DNA from 2 places in the Streptomyces sp. NPDC043726 genome. Region 2 is predicted to be linked to the other one. Evidence: riboswitches for the same ligand, from Rfam matches in the RefSeq annotation. Region 2 holds a riboswitch; the other holds the start of a gene.
The links. A riboswitch is a leader RNA that binds a small molecule or an ion and turns the genes downstream of it on or off. The one in region 2 is predicted to bind cobalamin.

Region 1: linked by a shared signal. The riboswitch ahead of AC068Z_RS00980 (ribonucleoside-diphosphate reductase subunit alpha) and the one ahead of AC068Z_RS34850 ((2Fe-2S) ferredoxin domain-containing protein) in region 2 are both predicted to bind cobalamin.

Annotation. Positions count from the first base shown of each region.
Region 1 covers NZ_JBWKCI010000001.1:207,960-212,149, reverse strand. The annotation lists gene AC068Z_RS00980 (ribonucleoside-diphosphate reductase subunit alpha) at 1-1,638, opposite strand, end outside; cobalamin riboswitch at 1,761-1,885, opposite strand; gene AC068Z_RS00975 (GNAT family N-acetyltransferase) at 1,940-2,446, opposite strand; gene mctP (monocarboxylate uptake permease MctP) at 2,520-4,115, opposite strand; gene AC068Z_RS00965 (DUF3311 domain-containing protein) at 4,112-4,190, opposite strand, start outside.
Region 2 covers NZ_JBWKCI010000015.1:35,937-40,126, reverse strand. The annotation lists gene metE (5-methyltetrahydropteroyltriglutamate--homocysteine S-methyltransferase) at 1-1,381, shown strand, start outside; gene AC068Z_RS34855 ((2Fe-2S)-binding protein) at 1,441-2,130, opposite strand; partial or broken gene AC068Z_RS34850 ((2Fe-2S) ferredoxin domain-containing protein) at 2,183-2,401, opposite strand; cobalamin riboswitch at 2,446-2,624, opposite strand; cobalamin riboswitch at 2,719-2,899, shown strand; gene AC068Z_RS34845 (ABC transporter substrate-binding protein) at 2,929-3,975, shown strand; gene AC068Z_RS34840 (FecCD family ABC transporter permease) at 3,972-4,190, shown strand, end outside.

The sequences.
Region 1 (4,190 bases), on a different contig from region 2:
GGCCTCGTAGGCGGCGAGCATGATGCGCTCGGCGATGCGGGTGGAGAGCGCCTTGGCCTCCGGCGAGTCGAAGGGCAGCCGCAGCTTGAAGAAGACGTCCTGCAGGCCCATCGCGCCGAGGCCCACCGGCCGCCACTTGGCGTTGGACCGGCCCGCCTGCTCGGTCGGGTAGAAGTTGATGTCGACGACCCGGTCGAGGAAGGTGACGGCCGTGCGGACGGTCTCGTCCAGGCGCTCCCAGTCGATGTCACCGTCCGCCACGAACGAACCGAGGTTCACCGAGCCCAGGTTGCAGACCGCCGTCTCCCCGTCGTCGGTGACCTCCAGGATCTCCGTGCAGAGGTTGGAGGAGTGCACGACATGGCCCGGCAGGGCCGTCTGGTTGGCGGTGCGGTTGGCGGCGTCCTTGAAGGTCATCCAGCCGTTGCCGGTCTGCGCGAGGGTGCGCATCATCCGGCCGTACAGATCGCGGGCGGGGATGGTCTTGCGCGCGAGCCCCGCCGCCTCGGCCTTGCGGTAGGCGGCGTCGAACTCGTCCCCCCACAGGTCGACCAGCTCGGGCACGTCGGCCGGGGAGAAGAGGCTCCACTGCTCGTCGGCGTTTACCCGGCGCATGAACTCGTCCGGGATCCAGTGCGCGAGGTTCAGGTTGTGCGTCCGCCGGGCGTCCTCACCGGTGTTGTCGCGCAGCTCCAGGAACTCCTCGATGTCGGAGTGCCAGGTCTCCAGGTAGACCGCTGCGGCTCCCTTGCGCCGGCCGCCCTGGTTCACGGCGGCGACCGAGGCGTCGAGCGTCTTGAGGAACGGGACGATGCCGTTGGAGTGCCCGTTGGTGCCGCGGATCAGCGAACCCCGGGAGCGGATACGGGAGTACGACAGACCGATGCCGCCGGCGTGCTTGGAGAGCCGGGCGACCTGGTGGTAGCGGTCGTAGATGGAGTCCAGCTCGTCCAGCGGCGAGTCCAGGAGGTAGCAGGACGACATCTGGGGGTGCCGGGTGCCGGAGTTGAAGAGCGTGGGGGAGGAGGGGAGGTAGTCGAGGCGGCTCATGAGCCCGTAGAGCGCGGCGACTTCGTCCACCGACCTGGTGGTGTCGTCCTCGGCGAGACCGGCGGCGACGCGGAGCATGAAGTGCTGCGGCGTCTCGACGACCTTGCGGGTGAGGGGGTGCCGGAGCAGGTAACGGCTGTGCAGGGTACGGAGACCGAAGTAGCCGAAGCGGTCGTCGGCGCCCGTGTCGATGAGCGCGTCGAGCCGGGCGCCGTGGATCCGGACGAACTCGGCGGTCCGGTCGGCGATGAGCCCCTCGCGGTGCCCGACCGCGACGGACTCGGTGAAGGACGTGACGCCCTGCGAGGCGGCCTCGGCGGCGATGGAGACCGTCAGCAGCCGGGCGGCCAGTCTGCTGTAGGCGGGGTCCTCGGAGATGAGCCCGGCCGCGGCCTCGGTGGCCAGCTCGCGCAGCTCCGCCTCGTCGGCCCGCGCGGACCGGCCGCGCAGCGCGGCGGCGGCGACCCGGCCGGGGTCGGCGTCGGGGAGGTCGGCGGTCAGCTGGGTCAGGGTCCGCAGCAGGGCGGTGCCCGGGGCGTCCTCGACGGTCGGGACGGCTGAAGCCGGATCGGCTGGCGCGATGGTCACGTGGGGCTCTCCCTCGCTCGGCACGGGGCCTTGCGGAGGGCAGGAGGCAGCTCACGAGCGCACGGGGCGTCGCGTCCACCGGCCCACTCCACGAGGCCCGGACGTCAGTCACCCGGACCGGACGGCCGGGCGCACTGTCGGCAGGTCCTCGGACTGGACCATGTGCACAGATGTGCACAAGTACACCGTTGCGGGACAGTTCCGGATTCACACCGGATTCCCCTGCGGCGACAGCGAGCATGAGCATACATCTTGTGCCGGGCGGCGGTGACACCCCCAGATGTTGTGTCGCGCGTCGACTTCAGAGCGTCAACTCGTAGGTGAGGAGAGTGAACTCGGGGTGGTCCGAGATCGGGTTCCAGTCGCGTTCCGGGGAGCGGCGGAAGCCGAGGCGTTCGTAGATGCGGTGGGCGGTGTGCATCAGGGGCTGGGTGGACAGGACGACGCCGGTGCGGTCGCCCGCTGCGCTCGAGCGGTCGACGCACGCCTGGACGAGGGCCTGTCCGACGCCTCTGCCACGGGCCTCGTGAGCCACGGCGAGCATGCGGACCTCGGCCTCGCCGGGGCGGGCGAGGTCGGCCATGGGGCCGGGGGAGGGGACGTAGGTGACTCCGCCGAGGAGGCGGTCCTGTTCCACGGCGACGAGTACGTCCGCGGCGGCCGCCCGCTTGGCCACGTCTCTCAGTTCGCCGAGGTACCAGTCGGCTTCGCCGAAGGTGAGCAGGCCGTCCCGGAGGTAGGCCTGGGCGGTGATCTCGCCGAGTTCGTCGTATTCGGTGGGTTCCGCCGCGCGGATCCGGAAGTCCATGTGATCGAGTGTGTACGACAACGGGCCGCCGACAGTCCTGAATTTCGGCGGCCCGCTGCGGAACGGCTCCGTATCAATGAAGGGGCGACAGCTCCTTCTGCACGCCCGGGTCGCCCGCGTCCGCCGTGTAGTCCTCGGGGCTGGTCTCGTCGATGCCCTCGGGGGCCTTCGCCGCCTTCAGGACGAAGGTCAGGACCACCGTGACGACCAGGTTCAGCACGAACGCCGTGAGGCCGATGTACCCGATCTCCCCGATGCCGGGGATCTCCTTCGACGAACCGCCGAAGTGCGCTTGCGTCGGCGAGGCGACGCCGTACGCCGCAACCGTGCCGTAGATCATGCCGACCGCCCAGCCCGCCAGCAGCGCCCAGCGGTGGAACCAGCGCGTGAACAGGCCGCCGACCAGCGCCGGGAAGGTCTGCAGGATCCAGATGCCGCCGAGGAGCTGGAAGTTGATGGCGACCGTCTTGTCCATGGTCAGGACGAAGGCCAGCGCGCCCACCTTCACCAGCAGGGACACCAGCTTGGAGACCTTGGTCTCCTCGGCCGGTGTCGCGTCCGGCTTGATGAAGTCCTTGTAGATGTTGCGGGTGAAGAGGTTCGCCGCCGCGATCGACATGATCGCCGCCGGCACCAGCGCGCCGATGCCGATGGCCGCGAAGGCCACGCCCGCGAACCAGTCCGGGAACATGTTCTCGAACAGCTGCGGGATCGCCAGCTGTCCGTTCTCCACCTTCACCCCGGCCGCGATGGCCATGAAGCCCAGCAGCGCGAGCAGGCCGAGCATCAGGGAGTACAGCGGCAGGATCGTGGTGTTGCGGCGGATCACGTCACGGCTCCTGGAGGAGAGGGTCGCCGTGATCGAGTGCGGGTACATGAACAGGGCCAGCGCCGAGCCCAACGCCAGCGTGGCGTACGTCCACTGGCCGGCCTCCGCCGGGACCAGACCGCCCGCCCCGGTGCTGGTGAACTTGTCGTTCGCCGCGGCGAAGATGTCGTCGAACCCGCCCAGCTTGATCGGGATGTAGATGATCGCCACCGCGATCACCAGGTAGATCAGGGTGTCCTTGACGAAGGCGATCAGCGCGGGGGCCCGCAGCCCCGAGGAGTAGGTGTACGCGGCCAGCACACCGAAGGCGATCAGCAGCGGCAGGTCCTTGATGAACCAGTTGGTGTTCTCGCCGCCGCCGACGCCCATCACGTCCAGCACCGCCTGGATGCCGACGAGTTGCAGCGCGATGTACGGCATCGTCGCCAGGATGCCGGTCACCGCGACGGCCAGCGAAAGGCCCTTGGAGCCGAACCGGCCGCGCACGAAGTCCGAGGTCGTCACATACCCGTGCTTGTGCGAGACCGACCACAGCCGGGGCAGGAAGGTGAAGATCAGCGGATAGACGAGGATCGTGTACGGCACCGCGAAGAAGCCCGCCGCGCCGGCCGCGTAGATCGCCGCCGGGACCGCCACGAAGGTGTACGCCGTGTAGAGGTCGCCGCCGAGCAGGAACCAGGTGACCCAGGTGCCGAACGACCGTCCGCCCAGGCCCCATTCGTCGAGGCTGTGCTCGTTCTCGGCCTTGCGCCAGCGCGCGGCCAGGAAGCCCATGACCGTGACGGCCAGGAAGAAGAAGATGAAGACGGCGAGTGCGACGCCGTTCACGCCGTCGTTCACTTGGCGCCCTCCGTCTTGCGGGCGCGCTGGTCACGCTGCCACAGCTTGTACGCGACCATCGTCAGCACGGTCGAC
Region 2 (4,190 bases):
GAAGTCCCTGTCCACGCTCGGCACCCTGCTCGGTCTCGCCGACCGGGTCGACGTCGCCGCCTCCTGCTCCCTCCTTCATATGCCCCTGGACGCGGCCGCGGAACGGGACATCGAGCCTCAGATCCGGCGCTGGCTCGCCTTCGCCCGGCAGAAGACGGCCGAGATCGTCACCCTCACCAGGGCACTGACCCGCGGCACGGACACGATCACCGCGGAACTCGCCGCCAACCGGGCCGACCTGGCCTCCCGCGCGGGTTCGCCGATCACCCGCGACCCGGCCGTGCGCGCCCGCGCGGGGGCGGTCACCGAGGCCGACGCGCGCCGCGCCCAGCCGTACGCCGAACGCGCCGCCGCCCAGCGTGCCCACCTGGGCCTGCCGCTGCTGCCGACCACGACCATCGGCTCGTTCCCGCAGACCGGTGAACTGCGTTCGGCGCGCGCCGACTTGAGGGCGGGCCGGATCGACACGGCCGGCTACGAGGAGCGGGTCAGGGCCGAGATCCAGGAGGTCGTCGCCTTCCAGGAGAAGGCCGGCCTGGACGTCCTCGTGCACGGCGAGGCCGAACGCAACGACATGGTCCAGTACTTCGCCGAGCGGCTCACCGGCTACCTCGTCACGCAGCACGGCTGGGTCCAGTCCTACGGCACCCGCTACGTCCGCCCGCCGATCCTCGCCGGCGACATCTCCCGTCCCGAGGCGATGACGGTGCGCTGGACGACGTACGCCCAATCGCTCACGGACCGCCCGGTCAAGGGCATGCTCACCGGTCCGGTCACCATGCTCGCCTGGTCCTTCGTCCGCGACGACCAGCCGCTCGGTGAGACCGCCCGCCAGGTCGCCCTGGCCCTGCGTGACGAGGTCAACGACTTGGAGGCGGCTGGTACTTCGGTGATCCAGGTCGACGAGCCCGCCCTGCGCGAGACACTGCCGCTGCGCGCCGCCGACCGTGCCGCGTACCTGGCCTGGGCCACGGAGGCCTTCCGGCTCACCACCGCCGGCGTGCGGCCGAACACGCAGATCCACACCCATATGTGCTACGCCGAGTTCGGCGACATCGTGCAGGCCATCGACGATCTCGACGCGGACGTCATCAGCCTGGAGGCCGCCCGCTCCCACATGCAGGTGGCCCGCGAACTCGCCGCGCACGGCTACCCGCGCGAGGCCGGACCGGGCGTCTACGACATCCACTCGCCGCGCGTACCGAGCGCGGCGGAGGCGGCGGAGCTGCTGCGCATCGGCCTTGAGGCCATCCCGGCCGAACGGCTGTGGGTCAACCCCGACTGCGGCCTGAAGACCCGCGGCTGGCCCGAGACCCGCACCTCCCTGGAGAACCTGGTGACGGCGGCCCGAGCGGTCCGCGGGGAGCTGCCGACGACCTGACATCGACATCGCCCGGCCGGGAAGCGGGGTTCTTCGTTTCCCGGCCGAGCACTCCTCCGTCATCCGGCCAGCGCGCAGTCCCCGCACTTGGCTCCCGACGGCACCCGGTAATACAGGCAGCAACTGCGCCGCCGGAAGCCGAGGTTGGGCCCGGTGAGGTGTCCGGTGGCCGCGAGTCGGCCGGTGTTCAGCAAGGCGCCCACGAGGTCGGTGAGGGGCTCACGCAGATCCGGCCTGGCCGTCAGAACAGCACGAGCCGCCTCCACGAGCGCCGAGGCCGCGTTCCCGGCCAGGAGCCGGGGCGCCACCTTGACGCGGAGTCCTGCGGCCAGTCGATCCAGGTGCCTGCGGACGACCACCTCGTACAGCGCCTCGGCAAGACGCGGGCTACCGTCCGCGTACCGGCCGGTGGGGACGGCGATCCGCAACTCCGGTCCGCTGTGGGCGCGTTGCAGCCCGGTCAGGTCCGGAACGATGCCGTGCGCGACGGTGCAGGCCAGCACCGGTGACCACAGGCGCGCGGCGTGTCCGAGCTGCACGATGGAAGCGCCGACGCGCACTTCGCGGGTGTCGTAACGGTGAGCCGTGGCCGCCACCAGGTCGGCGGCGCCGCGGGCGTACGTGTCCTCGACCGGGTGCCATCCCTGGTCCGGGCCGCCGAGTTCGACCGCGAAGAAGGTGCCGAACCGCGCGACATCCGCGAGGGCTTCGGCGACGGCGGGGGCGGGCGCCTGCCGCAGTGGATTCACGTCAACTCCCGGAACAGCGGTGTCAGGTGGACGCGTTCAGACCGCGGGATCGGCCGGCGGCACGGCCCTCGGCGGAGGGCTGTGCGACGATCACGTTCGCCTGCTCGCACACGTCGAGGCAGTCGGTGATCCGGACCGGCGCGTCCTGGGCGAGGCGCGCGCTCTGCTCGCCGTGGTCGACACCCGTCACTTTCGGGCTGCCGCAGCAGCAGTCACGGCACACCACGACCCGGCACGGCACACGGCCGTCGTGCGAAGCCTCCATGGGCATCCCGACGAGCCCTCCTCCCTGGGGAAATCCGCCCCATTCACCTTGAGGAAGCGACCGCGTGAGTCTCCTGGCTCTCGGGTCAGTGCTCGTCCCGGCCTTCCCACCCGCCTCCGGGCAGTGGTCTGTTCGGGATCCGCTCGCCGATCACAGTGGCGGGACCGCGCCGGATTCACACCGGCTTCCTCGTTCCGCCGTCGCCTTGTCGTCCGCCATCATGACATCCGCTCGTACGGCACCACCACGGCGGACCCCGGCCACCGCCCCGGCCGGAAGGGGCGCACGCATCACACCCGCACGCCCTTTCGCTCCCGTCTCACAGGAACGTAATATCACCAGGTCATCGCCGCGACGGGAACCAGGAAGCCGGTGTGAGTCCGGCACGGTCCCGCCACTGTGACCGGGGAGTGCACCCCTCGACATGCCACTGCGCACCGCGTGGGAAGGCAGGGGGAACGTCGATCCGGGAGTCAGGACACTGCCCTGTCGCGGGCCCGTTTCCGAGGAGCGCGGACTCCAGGAGGCTTTACGTGTTCCAGTCGCTTTCCCCTGCCCAGTCGTCCTCCGCGGCGACCCACCGGCGTCGGCCGGTACGCGCCGCTGCGGCCGCCGTCGCCCTCACCGTGACCCTGCTCACCGCCGGCTGCGGCTCGTCCGGCGACGGCCCCGAGGACGCGAAGGCTTCGGCCTCCTCGATCGAGGGCTTCCCCGTCACCATCGACAACTGCGGTGTGAAGACGACCTACGACGAGCCGCCGTCGCGGGTGGTCACCATCCACCAGCACCCGGCCGAACTGCTGCTCGCTCTCGGCCTGAAGGACCGCATGGTGGGGACCGCCTTCCCCGACTCGGCCGTCCTGCCCGAGTTGAAGAAGGACTACGAGGCGATCCCCGAACTCTCGGAGCGGGAGCCGTCGTTCGAGACCGTCCTGGAAGCCGAACCCGATCTCGTCTACGGCGGCTACGGCAGCGCCTTCGACGAGAAGGAGGGCCGCTCCCGCACGGCCTTCGCCGACGCGGGCATCGACACCTACCTCAACCGCGAGTACTGCGGCAAGAAGCAGGTGACGATGGAGGACACCTACGACGAGATCCGCACCCTGGGCCGGATCTTCGGCGTCTCCGACCGGGCCGGCAGGCTCGTCGACGACCTCCAGGGCCGTATCGACAAGGCCGCCACCGCCGTCGAGGACGAGCCCGCGGCGTCCGTCTTCGTCTACGACAGCGGCGACAAGAGCGCCTTCACCGCCGGCGGCAAGAGCCTGGGCACCGAGCTGATCCGGCTGGCCGGCGGCAGGAACGTGTTCGCCGACCTGGACGACGTGTTCGGCGACGTCTCCTGGGAACAGGTCGTCGAACGCAAGCCCGAGGTCATCGCCATCTACGACTACGCCGGCTCCGGAAGCGTCGAGCAGAAGAAGAAGTTCCTGCTCGCCCAGCCCGCCCTCGCCGACGTACCCGCCGTGAAGAACAAGCGGTTCGTCGTCCTGCCGCTCACCGCCACCCTGGTCGGCATCCGCTCGGCGTACGCGGTCGAGGACCTCGCCCGTGGACTGCACCCGAAGAGCTTCCGGTGACCGGACCGGTCACGAAGGCGCCCGCCGGGCCGCGCCCCACCGACGAACAGAGCACCCGTCCCGGGGCCTTGGCCCTGACACTGACCGTCCTGACCGTGCTGCTCATGCTCTCCGGCACCGCGGGCCTCGCGATCGGCTCGGTGCGGGTGCCGCCCGTCCAGGTGTGGGGCATCGTCACCCAGGCGCTCGGCGCCGACTGGGGGACATCCGACTGG